DNA from 4 places in the Lysinibacillus sp. JNUCC 51 genome. Region 3 is predicted to be linked to each of the others. Evidence: riboswitches for the same ligand, from Rfam matches in the RefSeq annotation. Region 3 holds a riboswitch; each other region holds the start of a gene.

What was found. Region 3 has a riboswitch for thiamine pyrophosphate ahead of thiW (energy coupling factor transporter S component ThiW). Riboswitches for the same ligand answer to the same signal wherever they lie in the genome.
Region 1: it holds a riboswitch for thiamine pyrophosphate, as region 3 does, so the genes downstream of both, thiC (phosphomethylpyrimidine synthase ThiC) here and thiW (energy coupling factor transporter S component ThiW) in region 3, are expected to answer to the same signal.
Region 2: it holds a riboswitch for thiamine pyrophosphate, as region 3 does, so the genes downstream of both, JNUCC51_RS23805 (ABC transporter substrate-binding protein) here and thiW (energy coupling factor transporter S component ThiW) in region 3, are expected to answer to the same signal.
Region 4: it holds a riboswitch for thiamine pyrophosphate, as region 3 does, so the genes downstream of both, thiM (hydroxyethylthiazole kinase) here and thiW (energy coupling factor transporter S component ThiW) in region 3, are expected to answer to the same signal.

Annotation. Positions count from the first base shown of each region.
Region 1 covers NZ_CP065545.1:2,201,785-2,208,051, forward strand. Annotated here, with positions in the region: gene JNUCC51_RS10600 (catalase) at 1-1,351, shown strand, start outside; gene thiC (phosphomethylpyrimidine synthase ThiC) at 1,482-3,260, opposite strand; TPP riboswitch at 3,665-3,779, opposite strand; gene JNUCC51_RS10610 (AEC family transporter) at 4,219-5,148, opposite strand; gene JNUCC51_RS10615 (methyl-accepting chemotaxis protein) at 5,293-6,267, opposite strand, start outside.
Region 2 covers NZ_CP065545.1:4,912,082-4,918,348, reverse strand. Annotated here, with positions in the region: gene JNUCC51_RS23825 (TatD family hydrolase) at 1-608, opposite strand, end outside; gene JNUCC51_RS23820 (ABC transporter ATP-binding protein) at 598-1,347, opposite strand; gene JNUCC51_RS23815 (ABC transporter permease) at 1,325-2,095, opposite strand; gene JNUCC51_RS23810 (thiamine-binding protein) at 2,095-2,385, opposite strand; gene JNUCC51_RS23805 (ABC transporter substrate-binding protein) at 2,387-3,382, opposite strand; TPP riboswitch at 3,519-3,628, opposite strand; gene JNUCC51_RS23800 (TetR/AcrR family transcriptional regulator) at 3,878-4,297, shown strand; gene JNUCC51_RS23795 (hypothetical protein) at 4,641-4,877, shown strand; gene JNUCC51_RS23790 (MFS transporter) at 4,887-5,657, shown strand; gene JNUCC51_RS23785 (hypothetical protein) at 5,630-5,929, shown strand; gene parC (DNA topoisomerase IV subunit A) at 6,138-6,267, opposite strand, start outside.
Region 3 covers NZ_CP065545.1:1,459,176-1,465,442, forward strand. Annotated here, with positions in the region: gene JNUCC51_RS07380 (ABC transporter substrate-binding protein) at 1-516, shown strand, start outside; gene JNUCC51_RS07385 (MFS transporter) at 1,171-2,367, shown strand; TPP riboswitch at 2,434-2,541, shown strand; gene thiW (energy coupling factor transporter S component ThiW) at 2,643-3,140, shown strand; gene JNUCC51_RS07395 (VWA domain-containing protein) at 3,337-5,934, opposite strand; gene JNUCC51_RS07400 (vWA domain-containing protein) at 5,918-6,267, opposite strand, start outside.
Region 4 covers NZ_CP065545.1:3,637,755-3,644,021, forward strand. Annotated here, with positions in the region: gene JNUCC51_RS17565 (alpha/beta-type small acid-soluble spore protein) at 1-65, shown strand, start outside; gene thiE (thiamine phosphate synthase) at 823-1,455, opposite strand; gene thiD (bifunctional hydroxymethylpyrimidine kinase/phosphomethylpyrimidine kinase) at 1,452-2,270, opposite strand; gene thiM (hydroxyethylthiazole kinase) at 2,270-3,025, opposite strand; TPP riboswitch at 3,115-3,213, opposite strand; gene mbcS (acyl-CoA synthetase MbcS) at 3,443-5,032, shown strand; gene sppA (signal peptide peptidase SppA) at 5,240-6,253, shown strand; gene JNUCC51_RS17595 (RDD family protein) at 6,266-6,267, shown strand, end outside.

The DNA of each region.
Region 1 (6,267 bases), 740 kb from region 3:
TATTCCTGAACGTCGTATGCACGCTAAAGGTTCAGGTGCATTCGGTACTTTCACTGTAACGCATGATATTACTAAATATACAAAAGCAAAAATCTTCTCAGAAGTTGGGAAAAAGACTGAAATGTTTGCACGCTTCTCCACAGTTGCAGGTGAGCGTGGTGCAGCAGATGCTGAGCGCGATATTCGTGGCTTTGCACTTAAGTTCTATACTGAAGAAGGTAACTGGGATTTAGTTGGTAACAACACACCTGTATTCTTCTTCCGTGATCCTTTACACTTTACAGATTTAAACCACGTAGTAAAACGTGACCCACGTACAAATATGAAAAACGCTAATTCAAACTGGGATTTCTGGACTTCATTACCAGAGGCACTTCACCAAGTAACTATCGTTATGTCTGACCGTGGTATTCCGGCTGGATACCGCAATATGCATGGTTTCGGTTCTCATACTTATAGCTTTATTAATGCTGAAAATGAGCGTGTATGGGTTAAATTCCACTTCCGCACAGAGCAAGGCATTAAAAACTTAACTGGCGCTGAGGCTAATGAAGTAATCGGTAACGACCGCGAATCTTCACAACGCGATCTATATGATGCAATTGATAAAGGCGATTTCCCTAAATGGAAAATGTACATTCAAGTAATGACAGAGGAGCAAGCTCGTAAATTACCATATAACCCATTTGATCTAACAAAAGTATGGTATAAAAAAGACTTCCCATTAATTCCTGTGGGTGAATTCGAGTTAAATAAAAACCCGGACAACTACTTTGCTGAAGTTGAGCAAGCTGCATTTGCCCCTTCTAACATTATCCCTGGTATCAGCTTCTCGCCAGACAAAATGTTACAGGGTCGTATCTTTGCATATGCGGATGCACAACGCTACCGTTTAGGTGTGAACCACTACATGCTTCCTGTAAACGCACCAAAATGCCCATTCCGTACGTTCCACCGCGATGGTGCTATGCGTTTCGATGGCAACCTTGGTTCAACTTTAGGCTATGAACCAAATAGCTATGGTGAATGGGAGCATAATCTAGACTACAAAGAGCCTGAATTACGTATTGACGGTAATGCTGGTATCCACGACTTCCGTGAAGACGACAACAACTACTTCGAGCAACCAGGTAAATTATTCCGCCTAATGACTGCCGAAGAGCAACAACGCCTATTCGAAAATACTGCTAATGATATGGCGTCAGTTGAAGAGTTCATCAAACGTCGTCATATCCTTCACTGCTATTTAGCTGATCCAGCATATGGTGAAGGGGTAGCAAAAGCTATGGGTCTTTCATTAGAAGGCGTAGATCTTTCAAACCCATACGTAAAACAACCAACTAACGTCTAATTTTCCACTATTATTGATATCCAAATCCAACTTTCTACTCCATGTGAAGGGCACAACTTCACATGGAGCTTTTTTATCTTAACGACAAAAAAGCTTGTGCCTAATTTGATAGACACAAGCCCTTTGATAATTATTGATAAATTTGACTGCCTGCCTTTTTAAATTCCTCAGCCTTTTCCTGCATACCTTTGTGGATCGCTTCAGTCGTATTTAGGTCTTGATCTTTTGCATAATTACGGATATCCTGCGAGATTCTCATACTACAAAACTTAGGTCCACACATTGAACAGAAGTGCGCAGTTTTTGCCCCTTCTGCAGGCAGCGTTTCATCATGGTATTCGACTGCACGCTCTGGATCTAACGAAAGATTGAATTGATCGCGCCAGCGGAATTCAAAGCGCGCCTTAGAGAGTGCATCGTCACGCTGCTGTGCTCCCGGATGCCCTTTCGCTAAATCTGCAGCGTGTGCAGCAATTTTATACGTAATAACTCCTACACGAACATCCTCACGATTTGGTAAGCCTAGATGCTCTTTAGGCGTCACATAACATAGCATTGCCGTACCAAACCAACCTATCATCGCAGCACCAATTGCCGATGTAATATGGTCATAGCCAGGAGCAATATCTGTTGTCAGTGGCCCTAAAGTATAGAAAGGAGCTTCCTTACACACCTCTAACTGCTTGTCCATATTCTCTTTAATAAGATGCATCGGTACATGCCCTGGTCCTTCTACCATCACCTGTACATCATGCTTCCAGGCAATTTGCGTTAATTCCCCTAGCGTTTCCAACTCTGCAAATTGAGCCTCATCATTTGCATCTGCTATTGAACCCGGACGTAAACCATCACCTAAAGAGAAGGCAACATCATAGGTTTTCATAATTTCGCAGATTTCCTCAAAATGAGTATATAAGAAGCTCTCTTGATGGTGATATAAACACCACTGCGCCATAATCGAGCCCCCACGAGACACTATGCCTGTTACACGATTAGCCGTTAATGGCACATAGCGTAGCAATACCCCTGCATGAATCGTGAAGTAATCAACACCTTGCTCAGCCTGTTCGATTAACGTATCACGATACACCTCCCACGTTAAATCCTCTGCCACACCATTTACTTTTTCTAGCGCTTGATAAATCGGCACTGTCCCTACTGGCACCGCGGCATTACGGATAATCCATTCACGTGTCGTATGAATATGCTTACCAGTAGATAAATCCATAATGTTATCAGCACCCCAGCGTGTAGCCCACGTCATTTTCTCTACCTCTTCTGCAATAGAGGATGACACCGCTGAATTTCCAATATTGGCGTTAATTTTCACGTGGAAGTTACGTCCAATAATCATTGGCTCAGCCTCAGGGTGATTAATATTTGATGGCAAAATAGCACGTCCTGCCGCGATCTCTGAACGCACAAATTCTGGATCCATATTTTCACGAATCGCCACAAATTCCATTTCTGGAGTAATAATTCCCTTTCGTGCATAGTGAAGCTGTGTTACATTTTTACCTTTCTTCGCACGCAAAGGCTTTCTAGATAAATCCGGAAAAACATTTTCATTCATTCGTGGATCATCCGCTTTGCGGAATCCATTATCTTCTGGCTTGATAGTTCGACCTTCGTATTCTTCAACGTCACCGCGTTCTTTGATCCATGCACTACGTAAAGCTGGCAATCCTTTCGTAATATCCACTTTATAAGCAGGATCAGTGTACGGGCCACTCGTATCATAAACACGTACTGGCGCATTTTCCTCTTCACCGAAGCTTCCTGTCGTTGGACTTAGACCAATTTCACGCATTGGCACTAAAATATCTGGTCGAGAACCTTCTACATAAACTTTTTTACTTCCTTCAAAACTTGACATAATCGTAATATTCTTGTCGCTAACTGTTGTCATAAACTACTTCGCTCCCTTTTACATTTATACAAGGACCGAATCTAGCTCACCCCAACAGAAAATCAATTTCGCCTTGGCGTAATTGTGCCCGCACATTTCATTCCTTTGAAAATCCGTGACATCCGCCGGAGGCTTTAGGCCAACAGATGTTTTTTGCGCGAAAGCATAGCGTCAGCAGCATGATGTTGGTCACTCAGTCGTTGCCACAGGACTTGGCGTTCTTAGACTGAGTTCCTCTATTTTCAGCAGGTGTTTGGCACCCACTGATAAGGAATCTTAACCACATTCATCTCATCACCTTCAAAGATAGGACTCTTTCGCTGAATGAAGACAAAAGCCGAATCCAAAAAAAAATTTGGATCCGGCTAAGAATGTAAAGGTATAGTTATTGCAAATAACATGGTTGCAATAATGGTTAACTTTCCCACGCTGGTATGAGCCAGATCAGGTCCAAAGGGTCAAGAAACCTCTATGCGTTTCCCTCTCAGCCTGACTCATCAGACTCCCCTAGTTAATACTATTAAGTTTGATGATAGTGTAGCAGATATTGCTAAGAGATGGAAGCTTCATTTGATTATTTTTGGCTTATCATTAAAACGTGTGGTTGATTTCCGTTCCGGCTGGGCGCTTTGTTGCTGTCGCTTCGCTTTCGCGCAGAGCAGAGCTTCCTGGGGGCGTCCGATGAGCCGCTTCGCTTCGCTCCAGAGTCTCGGGCCAACACGATGTTGGTCACGAAGGCGTTATCACAGGACGTGATGATTTTAGCCTTCGTTCCTCTATTCGCTAATCCCCAAGGAGTCACCCATCCTCCACTCCAATCAAACTATTTACATTAAATACGTTTTTAAACATATGATCCCTAACTTTTTAATGATTAGCCTATTTTAAAATATCAGAAGGATAGCCACTTACTCAAGATGGGCTGTCACCCTATCTTATTCCGAATAACACCCAGCAGTTAGGTGAACAACAGCTCCGCTACGTAAATCACAATCGTCACTGTAATACAGCTCACAATCGTTGAAAACAAAACAGTTTGTGCAGCAGTTGCCGATTCTACGTCATATTCTAATGCCAGACTAGAGCTATTTCTTGATGTCGGGAACGAACTAGCTATAAAAAGTGATTGTGCCACGACACCATCAAGACCAAGCGCAAAAATGATTAACAATGCTACAGCTGGCCCTATGATTAGTCGTGTAAAACAACTAATGAATACAAGCTTATTAAACATGGATTTGATTTCAAGCTGTGATAGTTGCGCCCCTAAAGTTATTAATGCAACAGCGATAAAGCCATCTGCCACATGGTCTATTGGAATTTTTACAAACTGCGGAATAGCGATATTAAAATAGTTCATGGCAACACCAATAATAAGTGCATGAATTATAGGCATTTTGAGGAAGTCTTTCAAAATAGACATGCCCGATTTTGTTGAAGAAATTAAATTGTACAAGCCGTAAGTATAGGTCGTCATATTTTGAAATATAACGAGAATGACCTGAATCGCTACTCCAATCGGCTGGGTCACGAAAATCATTTGTGCCACCGGAATACCATAGTTACCTGAATTAATTAGGACAACACTATTTTTAAACACTGCCGCCTCTGTTTTTTCTAAACCGAGTCCCTTTACTAGAAAGTGACTAAGCACCATTTGGCTTCCGATAAAGAGTAGAATAAATAACGCAACTTCCCCAAGCACAGACAGCTCTATACTCGTTTCATATAAATTCACAAAAACAGCTGCTGGCATGAAGCAATATGTAATAAGTTGAGATAATGCCTTTAAATTAAAGCGGAATTTCTTTTGTAAAACTGCACCAAGCACTAGAAGCACTAAAATCGGAGCTACAATTTGAAAAAATATCATACCGAGATACACCATAGCGATGTCCCCCCTCCCTCTCCTATAGTAGTGCTGTTTTTATGCTCGGTCAATGTACTTCATAGTTAACTCATAGCCATTCTTTTACCATAAAAAAAGAAAGACTACCTCAAAAATATTGACGCAGTCTTTCATATAATTCCATTAAGCAAGTTTAAAGCGATTAATGACCTCTTGTAATTCTTTTGAAATTTCGTTCATATTATTGATGGACTCTGCAACCTTTTGTAGTTCCGCTTGTTGGTCAATAGAAGATGCACTTACCTGTTCTGCAGATGCAGCAGTCTCCTCAGAAATAGCAGAAATACTTTGGATTGCCATAATCGCTTGATTTTTATGCTCTAACATATGAGAAAGTTTAATCATTAACTCACTAATTGACGTTGCAATAGAACTAGAAAGCTCACTATTTTCTTTAAATGCAACCTCTGTGCTTTGTACTGACTCATTTTGAGCTTGTATTAAGCCCGCGTTTGAGGCAATGACAGCAACTGTTTGCTGAGAATTTTTAAGAATGCTGTCTACCGTTTGTTTAATAACCTCTGTTTCATTCCTGGATTGCTCTGCTAGCTTTCGTACCTCCTCAGCGACAACTGCAAAACCTTTACCATGTTCACCAGCACGAGCAGCTTCTATGCTTGCATTTAAGGCTAATAGATTTGTTTGCTCAGTAATACCCTGAATAGACGCTATAATTTGATTGATATTGGCAATATTAGACGCCAATGATTCCATTTGCTGCTGAATACGTCCATTCATTACATTCGTTTCTGAATTACGTTCACGTAAGCTTTCGACTTCTTTCATTCCTTTGTCTGTGGTTGCTTTCGTTTTATTCGACAGCTCGTCCATTTCATTTGAAAGCGTTGTAATAGTATCAATTTGATCGGATAAATCAATCATTCGATAATTGGTTTCTTCTGTATCCTCAGATTGCTTTGATGCTCCCTGTGCAATTTCATTAATAGCTACTGAGACTTCTTGACTTGAAGCAACTATTTCATTAAACGCCTCATGAACATGATTTGATGATTGATTAAGTAATGTCGTAGCATTCAGCACCGTTTGAATGGCGCTATTCGTTTGATCCAACATATTATTATAAGCTAATGCAACAGC
Region 2 (6,267 bases), 1.7 Mb from region 3:
AAAGGCCATGGTCCATCTGTTTCTACCATTATCAGTTCGATTGGATATTTTTTAAGAAGCTGTTGAATCTCAGTCTCATACGTACAATCAGGCGTCACAGAAATGAAATATCCATTAGAAATCATCCGTTCAATCACTACCTCATCGCCTTTAAACCAATGGAAATGCGCTTTCGTTACTTGATGTTTTTCTAGCAAATCACAAACAATCCCCGCATCTTCATAAACAGCATGTAACACAATTGGTTTATTTAATTCCTTCGCCAATATTATAAACCGTTCTAACAATGCCACATACGGACGATCATCAATCGCCTTCTCCTGCCTCAAATAATAAGGCAACCCTACCTCTCCAATCGCCACCATTTCATCTGAGTGTTGGCGTATCCACTTGAATAACATCTCTTCCTCCGCAACACTAGGTAACGGTTGTTCAGGATGAAAGCCAAACGCTGCCTTTACCTTCGTAAAAGCTTTTGACAGCTTTAACGTCCTCTCGCACGATGGAAGATTCATACTAACCGCAATGACATGTTCAGCTTCCTCAAGCAAAGTTGGTATGTCTTGTTCCTTATACTGATCTAAATGAATATGTGCATCAATCAACATTCGCCTCATCCTTTTCTTCTTTTAAATACGTGAACAACTGTTGCTTCAAAGCCGTAAATGTAGCGGAATGGCGAATTTCTTCTTGTCGTGGCCTTGCAAAAGGTACTATCATTTCCTTTTTAACCGTCGCCGGACGTTTCGTGAGTACGATAATTCGATCAGCTAAAAAGAGAGCTTCCTCAATACTATGTGTAACGAACAATATAGATTTTCGATCTTTCTCCCATATCGATAATAGCCACGCCTGCATTTCAAGCCTTGTAAACTCATCCAGTGCAGAAAACGGTTCATCTAAGCATAAAATGGGCTTATTACTGACAATTGCGCGAATAAACGATACCCGCTGTTGCATACCGCCCGACAGCTCATTAGGATACGCATGTTCAAACGCTGCGAGCCCTACTTTATCTAACCATTCCTTGGCAAGTTCAACATTTGGTTTTCGATGAAGCTCCTCGACAATCGCGACGTTTTCTAATATCGTACGCCACGGTAGTAAGCAGGGCTGCTGAGGCATATAGCCAATCGTCCCTCTTTTTTGCTGGATATCTGTATCGTTTAATAAAATAACGCCCTTATCAATAGAAGTAACACCACCAATTAATTGAAAGAGTGTACTTTTTCCACTACCTGACGGACCGATAATCGCAACAAATTCCCCGTCCTTCACCTCAAAAGATAAATTGCGAATAACCGGAAGAGCATCAAAGGATTTATCAATGTTTTGAATGCTTAACATGGCGTCCTCTCCCCTTCACAACAAGTTTTTCTAATAATTGAATAGCACTAAATAATAATAAACTTAAAAATACGATGGCAAATATCGCTACAAACACTCGATCTGTTCGAAATGAAGATTGTGCTAATGTCATATAGACACCAATCCCCTTTTTCGCACCCAACCATTCCGCAATTACAGCTCCCATAACGCTATACGTTGCGGCAATCTTAATGCCTGAAAAAATCGCCGGGTACGCATAGGGCCATTCTAGCTTCCAAAAGGTTTGTGCTTTCGTAGCCCCAATCATTTCAAAATAATGCTTGAGTTCAGGCGAAGTTTGACGAAAGCCATCCATTGCCGAAATAACAATTGGGAAAAAGCACACAAGACAAATAATAATAAGCTTTGGCAATAAACCAAAGCCAAACCAAATGATTAAGAGCGGTGCTAGGACGAGCACAGGGACATTTTGTGACATAATGAGAATAGGATAAAACAGCTCTCGCACAAATGTAAAACGATGTAATAGCACGGCAACCGTTAGCCCACATAATATTCCGATGGCAAGACCTAGAAGTGCTAATTGAATAGTCGCTAAAGCATGTGGCACAAACGTCTCATACGATTGAAAGCCTTCTTTCAAAATGGAACTTGGTGTAGGCAATAGCCAATGTGGCACGTCTGCAAAACGGACAATAAGTTCCCATATGAATAAGAGGAAGGCGATAAAAATTATCGTCCTTCCTTGTTTAACAGCTTGCTTCATCACTGGTATTTCTCCGTTAGCGTATCCATTGTAATACCTGATGGCTTATATAAAATTTTCACTTGCGTAATGACATTGATAGCGCCAAGCTCAATCATCTTGTCATTCATTTTTTCAATGATTTGTAGTAAAGTCGATAGCTCGCCCTCCATTGTCGTTTCTAACGGATGAACTTCATATTTCACCCCTGATGCGTCTATAACAGCAATCGCTGCATCGACATACGGGATAACATCTTCATATTTTTCAGTTTTCGGGATAATTTGTACACTAATTAATGAGTTTGCCATACTACTTCGTCTCCTTTTTCGGTAAAAAGTCGTTTGTAAATGCTTGTTTTGCGTTAAATTCGCCCTCTAAAACTTTGTTATCTGTCATCCATTTCGCGTAGTTTTCCCAAACAGATAGCTTTTGCTCGCCCCATTGTGCAGCGTCGTCTTGATACTTATCTGCTAGCCATTCCTGACTTTTATGGACAAGGTTCTTATCTAAATCAGGTACCGCTTCAAGTAAAATATCAGCTGCTTCTTTTGGATGATTTATCGCATATTCATAACCCTTTGCTGCAGCAGCGACAAATGCTTTTACCGTCTCAGGATCATCCTTAATCATTTTTTCATTTGTAGCAAGTACAGGTGTGTAATAATCTAACTGATCGCTATAATCTGTTAAATATAGCATGTTTAGTTTTTCGCCACGCAATTCTGCTTCAATACCTGTCCATGCATAATAAATCCACGCAAAATCAATATCTTTTTTCATCATTGTGAAGAAATCTAAATCTCCCGCATTGACAATATCTAACTTATTAATATCTGCATTTTTTGTTTGCATTAGTGATTGTAGTACAGCCTTTTCAAGTGGTGCACCCCAGCCACCGTATGTTTTACCTTCAAAATCCTTTGGTGACGTAATGCCTTTTGATGCAGTGGATGCGAAGCCAGAAGTATTATGTTGAATAATCGCTGCGATCGATACTAAAGGTACATCCTGCACACGTGCCTGTGTAATCCCTTCCTGATAACTTACTCCAAACTGAGCCTTGCCAGACGCCACAAGCTGATCGGCTCCCGTTTCGCCAGGTAATAAAATATCAACATCTAAGCCCTGTTCCTTAAAGTAGCCAAGTTTTTTCGCTACATATAAACCTGTATGATTTGTGTTCGGTGTCCAATCAAGAACGACTGACACTTTCGTTAATCCTTTAGCATCCTTTTTAACCTCTTTTTCGCTACAGCCCACTAAAGTTAAAAGTACAGCCATCAGGATGAATAACCATTTTTTCATGCTGAATCCTCCAAGTAAGTAATGTGAAAGTGTTTATGAATGATGAATGTTTTTACCAGAAGAAAGCGAAGTCTGAAAACATAAAAAACGCCTAGGATTCTTCCCAGACGTTTTGCAAACAATATCAAAAACTTTTACTTTTTGAATAGATGTTCCCTACGCTGGTACGAGCCAAATCAGGTTCAAAGGGTCAGCGTCTATCGGACACAATCTCAGCTGGCAACACCAGCCCCCCTACATTCTTTCCATATGAACTTTTCGTGATTATTATACCCATACCTATCCGGAAATGACAAGGCTCGATTTACTGAAAGCGCCATAAATATTTTAACTACCTGTAAATATAGAAAAAAACCCTTTATTATATTGACAATGGAAACAAATTACAATAAAACTTGATTGATTAATCAATCATTTATTATGAAAGGAGTAACAAAATGAATTCGATACTTACTAATGATGAAAAAAAGAAAAGAAAAAGATCTACAATTTTAAATGCCGCAATTAAATTATATAGTGAAAATGACAAAAGTGGCCGAAATTGCTAAGGCAGCAGGAGTTAGCTTTGGCACCGTATTTACGTATTTTAATTCAAAAGAAGAACTTTATGAAGCGGCAATATTGGAACCCTTGGAGGAAATCAAACCATATTTTATTGAAATAGAAGAACGCTTTACAGGTGAGCCTCTTGAAATAATTAAGAAAATGATAGATTGTCATGTGCAACTTTTTGCAACGAGAAGTGAATACCTACGATTAATTCAACAGGTTCTTGCAAGACCTGAACGATTTCCAAAGCTTTTTAAAGAACTAGATGATTTTGTTAAATTATTCATAGACTGTATTTATCCGGTTATTGAAGCAGGTCAAAGGCTTGGTTACTTTTATGAAGAGTCACCTTCATTAATTACTTAGTCATACCTATCCATTTTAAACGGAATGCGTTTAACGTTTATCGATGAGTATACAAACAGGGTGTGGAAGGATATAACGAGACAAGCCCTAAGATTATTTGGACCTATCTCTAATTCATAAGCCTTTTCCATCCTTCTCATGTACCCAATAAAATTAGGAACCTCAAAAAACTGGGCGGCATCTATAGACAATATTTTTTTCCACATGAAAAATAGTTTGGATGATTTCCTTTTTGACTCCCCTAGCTATGCAGGCCTCAATTAGGAAAACATAAAAAGAGTAAATGAGACCACCACTTCCTTTATCGGAAAAGCGCTTACTTATTATACGAGGAGTGATTTATATGAAATTGAGAGATATCCATCCCAACATCAAACTTCGCCTAGTCATGCAATTTCTAGGCGGCCTTATTTCTATGGCTGTTATACCTTTTCTGGCAATTTATTTTACTCAAAATATCGGAGCTACTAAAACGGGTATTATTCTTATAATAATAGTGATTAGCGGGGGCATTGGAGGATTTATCGGAGGGCATATTTCAGATAAAATTGGGCGAAAAAAAATAATGATTTATGCTTAAATTGGTATATTGCTTTCGTATCTGTTTATAGCACTTTGTAATTCACCTTGGTTTAACCTTCCATATATTTCTGCCGCATTCTTTATCATCAATATGTTTTGTGGAGGAATGTTTCAGCCAGCCGCACAAGCTATGATTATTGATGTTACTAATTCCGAGTCGAGAAAGCTTGTATTTACAATTAGCTACTGGTTGGGGAATTTATCAACTGCAATTGGAGGAATCATTGGCGCATTTCTTTTTAAAAACTACTTATTTGAGCTATTTATTGGGATTTCACTAATTTCATTGCTATCTGTATTCATGACCATATTCTTTATCACAGAAACCTACTTACCAGAACCTTCATCTAAGACTTCTTCTACTCATAAGAAAGAATTTTCACTAGTAGAGATGTTTCAAACCTATTCAACCGTTTTAAAAGATAAGCTGTTTATGTTTTATATTTTAGGAGCAATCTTGATCTTTACCTTGGAACAGTCTTTATCGAACTATATTGGGATTCGTCTTGATAAAGATATACCCCAGCAATCAGCTTCATTGTTTGGTATTGATTTCATCGTGGACGGCACAAAAATGCTTGGTTTTCTCCGAACAGAGAATACTATTCTTGTAGTTCTCTTATCAAGTGTTGTATTATTCTTATTTAAAAAATGCAGTGATCGCTGGACTCTTGTTACAGGAATGCTAATTTTTTCAATATGTTTTAGTGTTTTGCTTCTTCAAATAACCTGTTGTTTCTTTTTATCGCCATGTTTATTGGAACAATTGGTGAGTTGATGTATATCCCTATTAAACAGGCGATGATAGGAGAACTTGCCCCATCAAACGCTCGTAGCACCTATATGGCTTTTAATAGCTTGACTATGTACGGAGCAATGATTATATCTTCGTTATTAATCATTATTGGAGAGTGGATTCGCCCCATATATATGAGCGGACTACTCCTTATTCTCGGATTAACTGGTACATTTTTGTACTACATAATAACAAAATCGCTATACGCTAAAGTTAGTGAACAGAATGAAAGAAAAGTACCTGTTTCATCTTAAAGGTTGTTTTTCCACCTATTTCGGAAATCGGTCGATATTATGTAATAAAACTTAGATTTTCTAACGACTTTATTGTTTTATTTAAGTTCGGGAATTTGTAACATTACAATCCCCCTTCTTAGATTGTAATATTACACTAGCACCAAGCTCATCGGTTTCCATATAACTGAAAATAGCCCAGTGCTCAAAGGAGCATGGGCTATTAATGTTATTTCTCTTCTTTTTTGACCGCAAAGACATTTGAAATGGCACCGTCTGTAGATATATCCACTTTAAAGGAGCCATTTGAATGGCGATCTGCTCGAGTTAATGCTTGCACATCAAGGATCTCTTGCATA
Region 3 (6,267 bases):
CTTGGCTACTCTCTAAACTCTTTAAATGACCAGGAGTTGCGTAAAGCTACTGATAAACTAATCACATTGGCGCCAAATGTTAAAGCCATTATTGGAGATGAAATAACACCGCTGATGGTTAATAATGAAGCTGCTGTAGCACTCACTTGGTCTGGTCAAGCAGCAGACATGCTGTCAGAAAATGAAGATTTAGACTTCGCTGTACCAAAAGAAGGCTCAAATTTATGGTTTGACAATATGGTTATCCCAAAAACTTCAAAAAATATTGATGGTGCACATGCTTTCATTAATTTTATGCTAAAAGCTGAATCAGGTGCTAAAAACGCTGATTATGTAGGCTATTCTACCCCTAATGTTGCAGCGATGAAGTTAATGGATAAAGAAGTTGTATCTGATGAGCGTTTCTATCCTTCGAAAGAACAACGTAAAACATTAGAAGTTTATAAAAACCTAGGTCCTGATTACTTAGGCAAATACAATGAACTGTTCTTAGAATTTAAAATGAGTATTCGATAACCTCTATCAATTATGCCTCGGCATAATTGCGTCAGGAATCGGCTTTGTGCTTAGGCCTGCGTGATGCAGGTCAGTTAGCCGTTATCGCTTGGATGCGATGATTTTAGGCTAACATCCTATGTGAACTCCATTCCGATTCCGTGACATCCGCCGTAGGCTTAACTTATTTCAGCAATGTTTTCTGTAACGAAAGTGAAACGGCAGTTACAAATGTCTTTTGTACCGAAAGCGTAGCGACAGGTACAGATGTCTTTTGCGCGAAAGCGTAGCGACAGGTACAGATGTCTTTTGCGCGAAAGCGTAGCGACAGGTACAGATGTCTTTTGCGCGAAAGCGTAGCGACAGGTACAGATGTCTTTTGCGCGAAAGCGTAGCGACAGGTACAGATGTCTTTTGCGCGAAAGCGTAGCGTCAGCAGCAGATGTTTAGACACCCTCTGAAAAGTACCTTAAACCCTTATTCATACCACCACCTATAAAAGTAGGCGACTCCTGCTGAAAGAAGTTAAAGTTGTTCTCACTTTATGTTGAGAACAGCTTTTTTGTTGTTTAGCTGGAGATAAGTTTCTGGGTCTATTTCAGACTTATAGTCAATAGCAAACGTACAAGCCTTGTGGTAGACTGTAGTATATTTGATTAAAGAAAGGGGTATTCGATGACCCAGCAGAAGTCTAATAAGGCGGCTTTGTATATTTTAATGTTTAATATGTTTATCGCAATGGGGAGTATCGGAATTATTATTCCTGTCATGCCTGAGTATTTAAAACTTTTTGGTGCTGCAGGACAAGTACTTGGCATGTTGATTGCAACGTTCGCCTTAGCACAATTCGTATTTTCTCCAATTGCTGGGAATCTTTCCGATCAATATGGTCGTAAAAATCTCATTATTTTCGGTCTTATAGTTACAGGACTTGCACAAATTGGTTTCGGACTATCTACAGATGTGTGGATGCTCTTCTTGGCACGCTTTTTAGGTGGACTTGGATCTGCATTTGTGGCACCTCCTATAATGGCATTTGTGGCTGACGTCACAACATACGAGGAACGTGGAAAAGGTATGGGGATGATAGGGGCAGCAATGTCCTTTGGTTTTATGATTGGACCAGGTATCGGTGGATTCCTCTCAAAAGTAAGTTTACATTTTCCATTTTATACGGCTGGATTTGCAGCTATCTTAGCAGCTATTTTATCGTTCTTTTTATTACCTGCTACAAAACCGAACACAGCGAAAGAGACGCAGAAGCAGGATAATCTTGTAAAGCAGATGGCCCGTTCAGTCCGAATGCCTTATTTTGTCATGCTAATTATCATGCTTGTATTCTCTTTCGGAATTGCTAACTTCCAAACAACATTATCATTATTTGTGACAGAAAAGTTTAATTACACACCTACTGATATCGCCATTATATTAGTAATGGGCGGCGCTTTTGGTGTTGTTGTACAGATGTTTGTTATTACACCGCTGTTTAATCGCTTTGGCGAAATGAAAGTAGTGTTAGTCAATTTATTTATTGCAGCCGTTGCGATTTTCTTAATATTATTCGCATCTGGCTTTGCACTTATTTTAATTGTAGCGACAATCTTCTCTACGGCTACGACATTGATTCGCCCAGCTGTCAACACACTGATTTCAAAGCTTGCTGAAAATGAACAAGGCTATGCAGCTGGTCTGAACAATGCGTATATGAGTCTCGGTAATATGATTGGTCCAGCTTTAGCAGGTCTGTTATTCGATTGGAATATGAACAGTCCTTATATTTTCGGGTCTATTATTTTAATGGCTTGCTTCTTCATTGCCCTTATTTGGACAATGAAAAAAGCACCACACCTTATGCATCCTGATTCAAATTAGTCTGAAAAGTTATTGACTATTTTTAGTAGTGTGCTACATTATTAGGATAAAAACTAACAATTAAATTCTTACCACTAGGGGAGTCTTTAAAAGGCTGAGACGTATATGGTCATATACGGACCCTTTGAACCTGATCTAGTTCACACTAGCGGAGGGAAGTGGCGACACTTGCTTTTTGTTATGTAAATGCAGGGCCGCTTCCTATTGCTTTTAGGAAGCGGCTTTTTTGTCGGGTTTATCAGCGAATCACTAAATACTAAAAAGGAGTCGAAATTATGTCAATTCGAAAATTAACAATCATGGCCTTGTTAGTAGCAATTGCCGTAGCAGGTTCTATCTTTGTTTCAATACCTACGGGGATTGCGCGTGCCTACCCTGTACAACATGCCATTAATGTTATTGGCGCTATCATTCTTGGACCTGTTCCTACCGTTATGGTCGCCTTTGTCACAGCAATCATTCGTATTTTAACAGGCACAGGCTCATTACTAGCTATACCTGGAAGTGTTATTGGTGCAATATGTGCATCTCTCGCCTATAAATACAGCGGCAAGCAATGGCTAGCAGGTGTTGGTGAAATGTTCGGTACAGGTATCATCGCCTCACTCATTGCAGTACCTTACGCACATTTATTAATGGGGACATCTGTTGCTGCTTTATTTTTCATGCCAGCCTTTTTAACTTCAAGTACTATTGGTGCTATCTTAGGCATTGTCGTTGCCAGCAACTTGCGTAAGTCAGTATTTGTAACTAACCTAAATACTCTTCTATAAATCATAAACCCTTTTTGAAGGGATGAGAGATTTATCGGAACAATTTTGAAATTTATCGGAACAATTTCAGACTTTATCGGAATGTTTCTTCGATTTATCAGAACATTTTAGAAAATACAGTATTTTGATGATAGCCATAGAATGACAAAAAACGATGGCTCATTGCTAAAAAGCGATGAACCATCGTTTTAATTTACTAAGATCGTTTTTTCATGCCCTTTAATATCTGGGCAACATTTGTGTCCTCTGCATGTATTGGTTTTTCCTCGACAAGCTGCTCTTTTTTCTTCGGCCTAGTTAAGAAGCTCCAACCAAAGCGTCGAATGGTAATATCAATGAAGAATAATAGCATCCCTGCTAATAAAAGCCATGTAGCAATATTTTGGCGTTCCGCACCTTTTTTAGTAAATTCACGGAACACTTCGCTCGGTTCTTTCAACACGGAGCCATCTGTTTGTTTTGTTAGTTCTTCGACTAGCTTATCATTCACTGGTCGTAATTCATACTCAGCACTATAAGGTACACTTAAGCCTGCCTGATAAATGGCCTGTTCTTCATCCGCAATGCGGAAGAAGATTAGTCCTGGTTCTGCTTGTACGACTGCTCGAACTTGTGATGCTGAAATTGTTTCAAGCTGAGTTTCAAGTTCCTCACCCGCTTCATTAACAGCAACAATATCTAAGAACGCCGCTTCATTTGTTGGGTCAGTGATGACAAATGAACCGTCAGATTCTAGCCGTACATCATAGGCAACATCGTTATAGCTTGGTAGCATTTTTGAAATAAGCGTTTGCCAAAATGTGCCCCAATTTTGCCATCTTGCCCAGTCCCCCGTCCATTTCCCTGTCGAATCGGAAGTAAAGGCGAATGTTTTACCAAGGCCATATTGCCATTCTGCAAGTACTGGATCTTCCTTCTCACTTTCTGCAATAACAGTGGCCCCCTGCTTTGCTGTCGTACCTATATATGCATTCATTTTAGGTACACCATTTGCAAATAACGTATTCCAGCCAGATGCATTAAATATAGTTGGATAAAATGGGTTGTCCTCAATATATGTGCGTGAAATCATGGCAGTTTCACGAGATAAAATAGAGGGGATCGTCTGCTCATCAACAACATCGTAGAAACGCCCACTGCCCATCTCACTGAGTGCTTCAAGTAAGTTGGCATCAGCATCTTGACCAATTGCAACCGTTGAAAGAGTAATGCCATTTTCTTTTCCTTGTGCAATTAAGTCTTCGTAGTTACCTGGCTGTGACTGACCATCAGTTAATAGAATAATATGCTTACGCTGTAGCTTTAAATCAGCTAGATTTTCATAAGCTTTAGCAAGCGATCCATATATTTCGGTACCACCCCCTGGCGTTACAGATAAAATTGTATCCACCGCTTCTTCCTTCTTGCCAAGTGGCCCTGTCTCAATAATTTCCCAAGGTCGATCATCAAAGGCTATAAACCCGAGCGTATCCTCATCTCGTAACATTTCAACTGAGCGAGCGGCTGCCTCCTTAGCTAGCTCAAGCTTTGCTCCAGACATACTTCCAGAGCGGTCAAGTACGATTTCAAGCCCTAATGATGGCAATTGCTCTTTTCCCTTAATTTCCATTTCAACAGGTAGTAAAGTTTCGATTGGTGTTTTAAAATAGCCGCCTAAGCCAAAGCTATTTTCGCCACCGACCATCGTAAAACCGACACCGAAGTTTTTCACTGCCTGCTCAATGACACTCATTTTTGCCTCGCCTACTAAATGCCCTGGCACATTATCAAAAATGATGGCGTTGTATTGTAAATAACTAGAGAGTTCATTTGGCAGACTACTAGCATTTACAACATCATAGGCAATTGATTGTTTGCCAAGCGCTGCTGCAATTGGTGATGCCGTATCATAGCCATTAACAATTAGTAAATGTGGTTCACTTTGTACCATCGTGACGCTTGTTAATTTATTATTTTCAAAAATTGCATCCTGTTCAACCTGCACGAGTGCCTCATATTTTACAAGCCCTTCAGCCGTTGCTGAATGTTTATACGTAAAAATATTTGAACCTTCAGCAAGCTCCACTGCCTCACGATAAATAAGCTTATCGTTTTCGTATAATAATAGCTCTCCTCGTTCTGCTGCAGTTGCATTTATTTCAGTGACTAGCTGTTGCTGTTCACCTACATAAGCAACTTGTGGTGTGACAAAGCTTTTCAGGGATACATCCTTAGCAACAGGTTTGTTAAATGGCACTATATCCACACTAATATTTGACCCTTTAAATTTCGATGAAAATTCTAAGGCATCTCCTTTTGTTTCATTGCCATCCGTTAAGAGCACAAGTCGCGTTGCTTTTTTCGGATCTACAATACCTGAAGCGAGCTGTAGGCTTTGTTCAATATTTGTTTGATCTGTTGCTTTTATGGCTGTAAACTTCGGCACTTCCTTTAAAGAATCCGATAATATGGCTTCCGTTTGTAATGTTGATGAAAATGAATAAATCCCTGCAAGCTGGTCATCTTTTTTCGACTGCAAACTTTCCGCTATAAAATTGGCCATCTCATCATCTGTACCATTCATTGAAGCAGAACGGTCAACTAAGAATACTACCTGTTCTTCCTTTACAGGCAATAAAATATAGGGCTCTGCAAGTGCAAACACTAAACAGCATATGGCCACAATTCGAATACCTAGCACGACGATATGACCTTTTTTTAGTCGCTGACGCTCACGCCAATAGGTCCATCCAAAATACATAAGCAATGGAAGTAAAAGCAACAATGCTAATGGCATATCAATTCGTAAATCCACGACGTCGTTGCACCTCCCACTCTAAAACAAGTAATACTAAGATCATAAGAATAAGCCAAGGTACGAACGAGGCTTTCGATATTTCTTCCTTACCATTGTCCGGTAGCTCTCCAAGCGTATAGCTTGTCCCTTTTTCAATCACACGCTCTTGCGCTTGAAGCTGTACAATTAATCGCTTTTCTTCATCATTTGAGCGAGCTGTATAAATTCCTGGCTTCATAGGAGCTGTTAATAAACCATTCGTAATGGACGATAAAAACTCGTCTTCCTGCGAATATATACTCCAATCACCCTTCGTTATAGCAACAGCACGTTGCTCATTCGGAGTGAAAA
Region 4 (6,267 bases), 2.2 Mb from region 3:
AAATCACTAAACGTCTTGTACAAATGGCAGAATCTCAATTAAAAGGTATGCCGAACAACCAATAATTGCTTAATTAGCAATTATTAAAATTAAAACCAGTGACCGTAAAAGGCACTGGTTTTAGTTTGTTTAAATTTTTAATTTTTTATCCCGTTTTAACGGGCAGTAATTAATTTATCTATATGAAAAGAGAAGCGTCAGTTCCTCCCATTTCAATTCAATGAGAGCAAAGAAATAGATGGTGCTAACTGCCCGTAAAAACCCGATTGGTGAAGACTAATAATCAGTGGGGAAAGACCTCCCACTGATTAAAGTTTCACTTTATCCCGTTTTAACGGGCAGTAATTAATTTATCTATATCAAAAGAGAAGCGTCAGTTCCTCCCATTTCAATTCAATGAGAGCAAAGAAATAGGTGGTGCTAACTGCCCGTAAAAACCCGATTGGTGAAGACTAATAATCAGTGGGGAAAGACCCACTGATTAAAGTTTCACTTTATCCCGTTTTAACGGGCAGTAATTAATTTATCTATATCAAAAGAAAAGCGTCAGTTCCTCCCATTTCAATTCAATGAGAGCAAAGAAATAGGTGGTGCTAACTGCCCGTAAAAACCCGATTGGTGAAGACTAATAATCAGTGGGGAAAGACCTCCCACTGATTAAAGTTTCACTTTATCCCGTTTTAACGGGCAGTAATTAATTTATCTATATCAAAAGAGAAGCGTCAGTTCCTCCCATTTCAATTCAATGAGAGCAAAGAAATAGGTGGAGTTAACTACCCGTAAACTCAGTGGGGTAAAAAGACCCCTGATTAAAGTTTCACTTTATCCTACAAATGATTTAAGTGTAGAGACTGTATTTGAAATATCCTCACTTTGGCAAATTGCAGAAATAACTGCTATTCCATCCGCACCTGCTTTAAATACCGTATGAGCATTAGAGCGATTAATACCTCCAATTGCAACGATAGGGAGCTCAGGATATTGTATCCGAACTTGCTGTAAAAAATCAGTTCCACGAGGTGGTTTGGCATCGCTTTTAGAAGTGGTTGGAAAAATTGGACCAATTCCTACATAATCAGCACCATATTGTAGAGCCGTTTGTAATTCAGCTTGTGAATGGACAGAAACACCTAGAATCATATTACCGATTTTTTTACGTACCATCGACACGGGAAAATCCTCTTGTCCAATATGAACGCCATCCGCTCTAAGTTTTATTGCTAGCTCTACATTATCGTTGACGATAAACGGGATATGATACTGTTGACAGAGCTTTTGACATTTGCGAGCAAAATCTTCATAGGCTTGCCCAGTGAGTGCATTTAGTCCTTTTTCCCGATATTGAAACATAGTAATTCCAGATTGCAGAGCTTTCTCTAAAACGTTTAATGGTTCTTGATTTAAAACATTACCTGTACCCATTATAAAATATAGCTGTAAATCGTCACGTTTCATGAAATGATCACCTCGCAAGAATCCTTAAAGTTTTGATAAGCGAAATGATTTGTAGGACCATGGCCATTACCAATAGATAAATCATGAGTTATTGCTAATTGAATAAATTTTTTAGCTTCCTTAATCGCTTCTTCTAAAAGTAGTCCACGACCAAGAAAAGCAGTTAGTGCAGCGGAAAACGTACAGCCTGTACCGTGCGTATTTTTTGTTGCAATACGAGTGGACTTCATGGAAAATGAATGACCATCTTGGAAAAATACATAATCTGTAGCATAACATTCATTCACTAAATGACCGCCTTTAATAATGACGCATTGAACGCCCATTTGTAATAAGACCTTAGCTACTTCTTTAATATCTGCTAAAGAATTGATCTTCCTTCCAGAAAGGGTTTCGGCTTCAGGAATGTTCGGTGTTACGATTGTTGCTAAAGGTAGCAAATAATTGCGTAATGCTTCAATTGCTTCTTGCTGTAATAAGCTTTCGCCACCTTTTGCAATCATGACAGGATCTACAATAAGCGGAATATTTATTTCAGCTAAAATCTGTGAAATTGATTGGATTATTTCAGAAGAAAACAGCATTCCAGTTTTAACGGCGCTTATTGAAAAATCTTCAACTAGTGCTTGGAGTTGTTTTTCAACAAAACTAACTTCAATTGGTAAGACATCCGATACACCAAGAGTATTCTGGGCGGTTAAAGCTGTAATAACAGACGTACCAAATACCTTTAATTCCTGAAATGTTTTTAAATCAGCCTGAATACCTGCACCGCCACCACTATCTGAACCAGCAATTGTCGTTACAATATGCATCATTCTTCACCTTCCTTGGAAAGGCGATGTAGTTCATTCAATACTGCAATTTGAAAATCGCCAATATATTGTGTTAAAGAAGCGGCTTGCTCTGCTACTTTTTTATAAAGCGATAATGTTTCTATTAATTGGTCAAATGGTTTATTTCCTGCAGCGTAGGAAGCACAGCAAATTGCACTCAATAAGCAACCTGTTCCAGTAACTTCTGTCATTTGAGAAGTTCCACCTGTAACCCATTGCTGATGTTTGCCATCAGTAATAAAATCCTCTTCGCCGGTCACAATAACAATACAATTGTAGAGTTGAGCTACTTTTTGTGCCTCAACTTCTAAAGAAATTGAACCACTACCACTATCTACGCCTTTTTGTTGCCATTCTACATTGGCTATAGCAGCAAGCTCTCCAATATTACAACGAATAGCCGCAAATTTTATGTTCTCCAGTAATTGCTGTACCGTTTGTTTGCGGTAAGTTGTTGCACCAGCAGCGACAGGATCTAAAAAAACGGGAATACCAAGAGCATTTGCTTTTTTTCCTGCGAGTAACATTGATTCTTTCATTCGTTCGTTAAGGGTACCGATATTTATCAGTAAGCCTGAGGCAATTGCGACCATTTCTTCAACCTCATGACTGTCATCAGCCATGACTGGAGAAGCACCTATTGCTAATAAGCCATTTGCTTGAAAATTAGCCACAACATAATTAGTAATGCAATGAATAAGTGGATTTTGTTTACGGATCGTTTGAAATACCATTTTAAGTCCTCCTTGTTGGATGGACGTAAGCGTGCAAAAAAGGCTCTTTTTCGTGTAGAAAAAACCACGCAAAAGAGCCTTTCATCAGTAAATAGATGTGAATTGCTCCCTACGTCAGTATTAACTAACAGGTTCAAAGGGTCAGGTTTTACCTTCTCAACTCTAAATGAGTCCCCCTGCAATCATGCTTTTAGTTGACCAAAATGTACCATATTATTCATTCGTGTTCAATAGGGAGTTTTTTCTTCATGTCGAAAACGGCACTAAAGTTAAATTCGAATGGATAGCATCAATACGTGACTGATGCCATATAGCAGAGCATGATAGTTGTCACGACTTTAATGAATTGGAGTGAATTCCATTGAAAATGATAAAAATTGAGTTTTATAATGAGCGTATCAAAAGGGGGCATTTGCCATGAACAGAGAAGATTTAATCGCACCAGAATGGTATAACATTTCAGAGGAAATTGAAAAATATGCACAGGATGCTACAAAAAATGCATTATTAGTTTATAACGAAGATGAGGAAATTCAGTACTTAACATATCAAGCATTACTTGAAAAGGCGAATCAGGCAGCGCATGTATTTACATCCCAAGGTTTAAAAAAAGGTGATGTTATATTAGTTATGGTACCAAGATCAGTTGAAGCGTATATCGTCTATATTGCCGCCTTAAAGGCAGGTTTAACTATTATCCCTAGTTCGGAAATGCTAAGAACAAAGGATATTGAATATCGAATTAATCATGCCAATGCAAAAGGCGTTGTTGCATTTGAGCCTTATATTGAACAATTCGATAGTGTGGGGAATTTACAAGAACTACAGCAATTTGTCATTGGTCATGCACACGAACCTTGGCAGCCGTTGCTAGAAAAAATGCAAAATCAACCTACGACTTACATAAGTTCTACACCGACTAAGAGTACAGACATTGCATTTTTAGCTTATACGAGTGGTACAACAGGCAATCCAAAGGCAGCTGTTCATACACATAGCTGGGGTTATGCGCACTTACGAACTACTGCTCCAAATTGGTTAGGTGTACAAGAAGGCGACATTGTTTGGGCTACAGCAGCTCCAGGATGGCAAAAATGGATTTGGAGCCCGTTCCTTGCTACTTTAGGAAGTGGTGCAACAGCATTTGTTTACAAAGGTCACTTTGATGCGGCGAAATATCTTGCATTGCTTGAAAAATTCAATATTAATATTCTGTGTTGCACACCGACCGAATACAGATTTATGGCAGGTCTTGAAAATTTGCAAGACTTCAATTTAAGTACAATACGTCAGGCTGTGTCAGCGGGTGAACCTTTAAATAGTGAAGTGATAAAAGTATTTTCCGAGGTCTTTAATCTACAAGTACGAGATGGTTATGGACAAACAGAGAATACATTACTTGTTGGTACAATGGTAGGGATGGAGGCTAGAATGGGCTCAATGGGCAAACCTACTCCGGGTAATACTGTTGAAATTATCAATGATTTTGGAAATCCTACTGCAATTGGAGAAGTTGGAGATATTGCTGTACACTGTGAAACACCCGCTTTATTTAAGAAATATTTAAACGATCCAGAACGTACAAATTTACAGTTTAGAGGAGATTGGTATATTACTGGAGATCGTGCATATAAAGATAAGGATGGGTATTTTTGGTTTGAAGGACGTGGCGATGATGTCATCATTTCGTCTGGGTATACGATTGGCCCATTTGAGGTAGAAGATGCATTAATTAAGCATCCAGCAGTAAAAGAAACTGCTGTTGTGGCGAGTCCAGATGGAATTCGTGGAAATCTAGTAAAAGCATTTGTTGTGCTCTCTGATGGAGTAGTTGGAGATGAAGCACTTATAAAAAAACTACAAAGCCATGTAAAAACTTTAACAGCCCCTTATAAATATCCTCGTGCAATCGAGTTTGTAACTAAGCTACCAAAGACTACATCAGGCAAAATTCGCCGTGTCGAATTACGTGAACAAGAAAAAATCCATTATATCAATCATCATTAATTTCCTAGGAAATAATGTCGAAAATCAAAGTTCCTGCTTCTTTTATGAACTTTGATTTTTTTTATGAAATTAGGTAATGTATTATAGGTTGAATAGTTTAAAGCAATAGTATTGGCTCATCACCGTGATAAGACCACATTATTATTGCGATAAGTATGAAACAAATTAGGGTATCAATCGTATTACGTTATGAGGAGGCGGAATGGTATGAATGGTAAAAGGTGGGCCGCTTTAATAATTGCAGGTGTACTATTAGTATTTTCATTAGGAATCAATACTATTTTTGCAATATTTAAATCGGATTTCTTTAGCAATTTTGATAGCTTGGTAGCTGGAAACGAATTGACGGTAATGGAAGAAGTTAAGGAAAGTGGCGAAATGGATAAACGTATTGCATACTTAAAGGTCGATGGTACGATTCAAGATGTTGGCTCAAGTACAGTATGGCAAGCAGTTTCTTATGATCATCAATTTTTCTTAAATCAATTAGATAATATTTTATATGATGATACTGTGGAAGGTATCGTCTTAAGTGTTAATTCACCAGGTGGCGGTGTAAAGGAATCAGCAGAAATTTATAAAAAGCTTATGAAAATTAAAGAAGAGCGACAAATTCCAATCTATGTTTCTATGGATTCGATGGCAGCTTCAGGTGGTTATTACATATCAGCACCTGCAGATAAAATATTTGCGCAACGTGATACAATTACAGGTTCGATTGGTGTCATTATGCAATCTATTAATTATCAGGCGTTAGCGGAAAAAGTCGGTATTAAATATGAAACGTTTAAATCAGGTGAACATAAAGATATGCTTAGCCCAATGCGTGAAGTGACACCAGAAGAGCGTGCTATGATGCAAGACATGATTAATGAAACTTATCAGGAATTCGTTAATATTGTAGCAAAAGGGCGTAATATGTCTGAAGCCGATGTGAAAAAAGTTGCCGATGGTCGAATTCTTAGTGGTAAGAAGGCTCTTGAAGCGGGCTTAGTAGATGAGATTGGCGATGAGGAAGCAACAATTGCTGCATTGCGTAAAGACTTTGGTTTAGAGGACGCAGAATTATTTGAGTATTCATATGATGTGGGTGGCTGGCAATCATATGTTGGGATGAAGATTGGATCAATGTTTGGTCCTTCTGCAGAAGAAAAAATGCTGATGAAAATTATGGCAGATTATAAAGCACCAAAAATGATGTACTTATATGGCGAAAACTAAGGAGGGAGTACAAT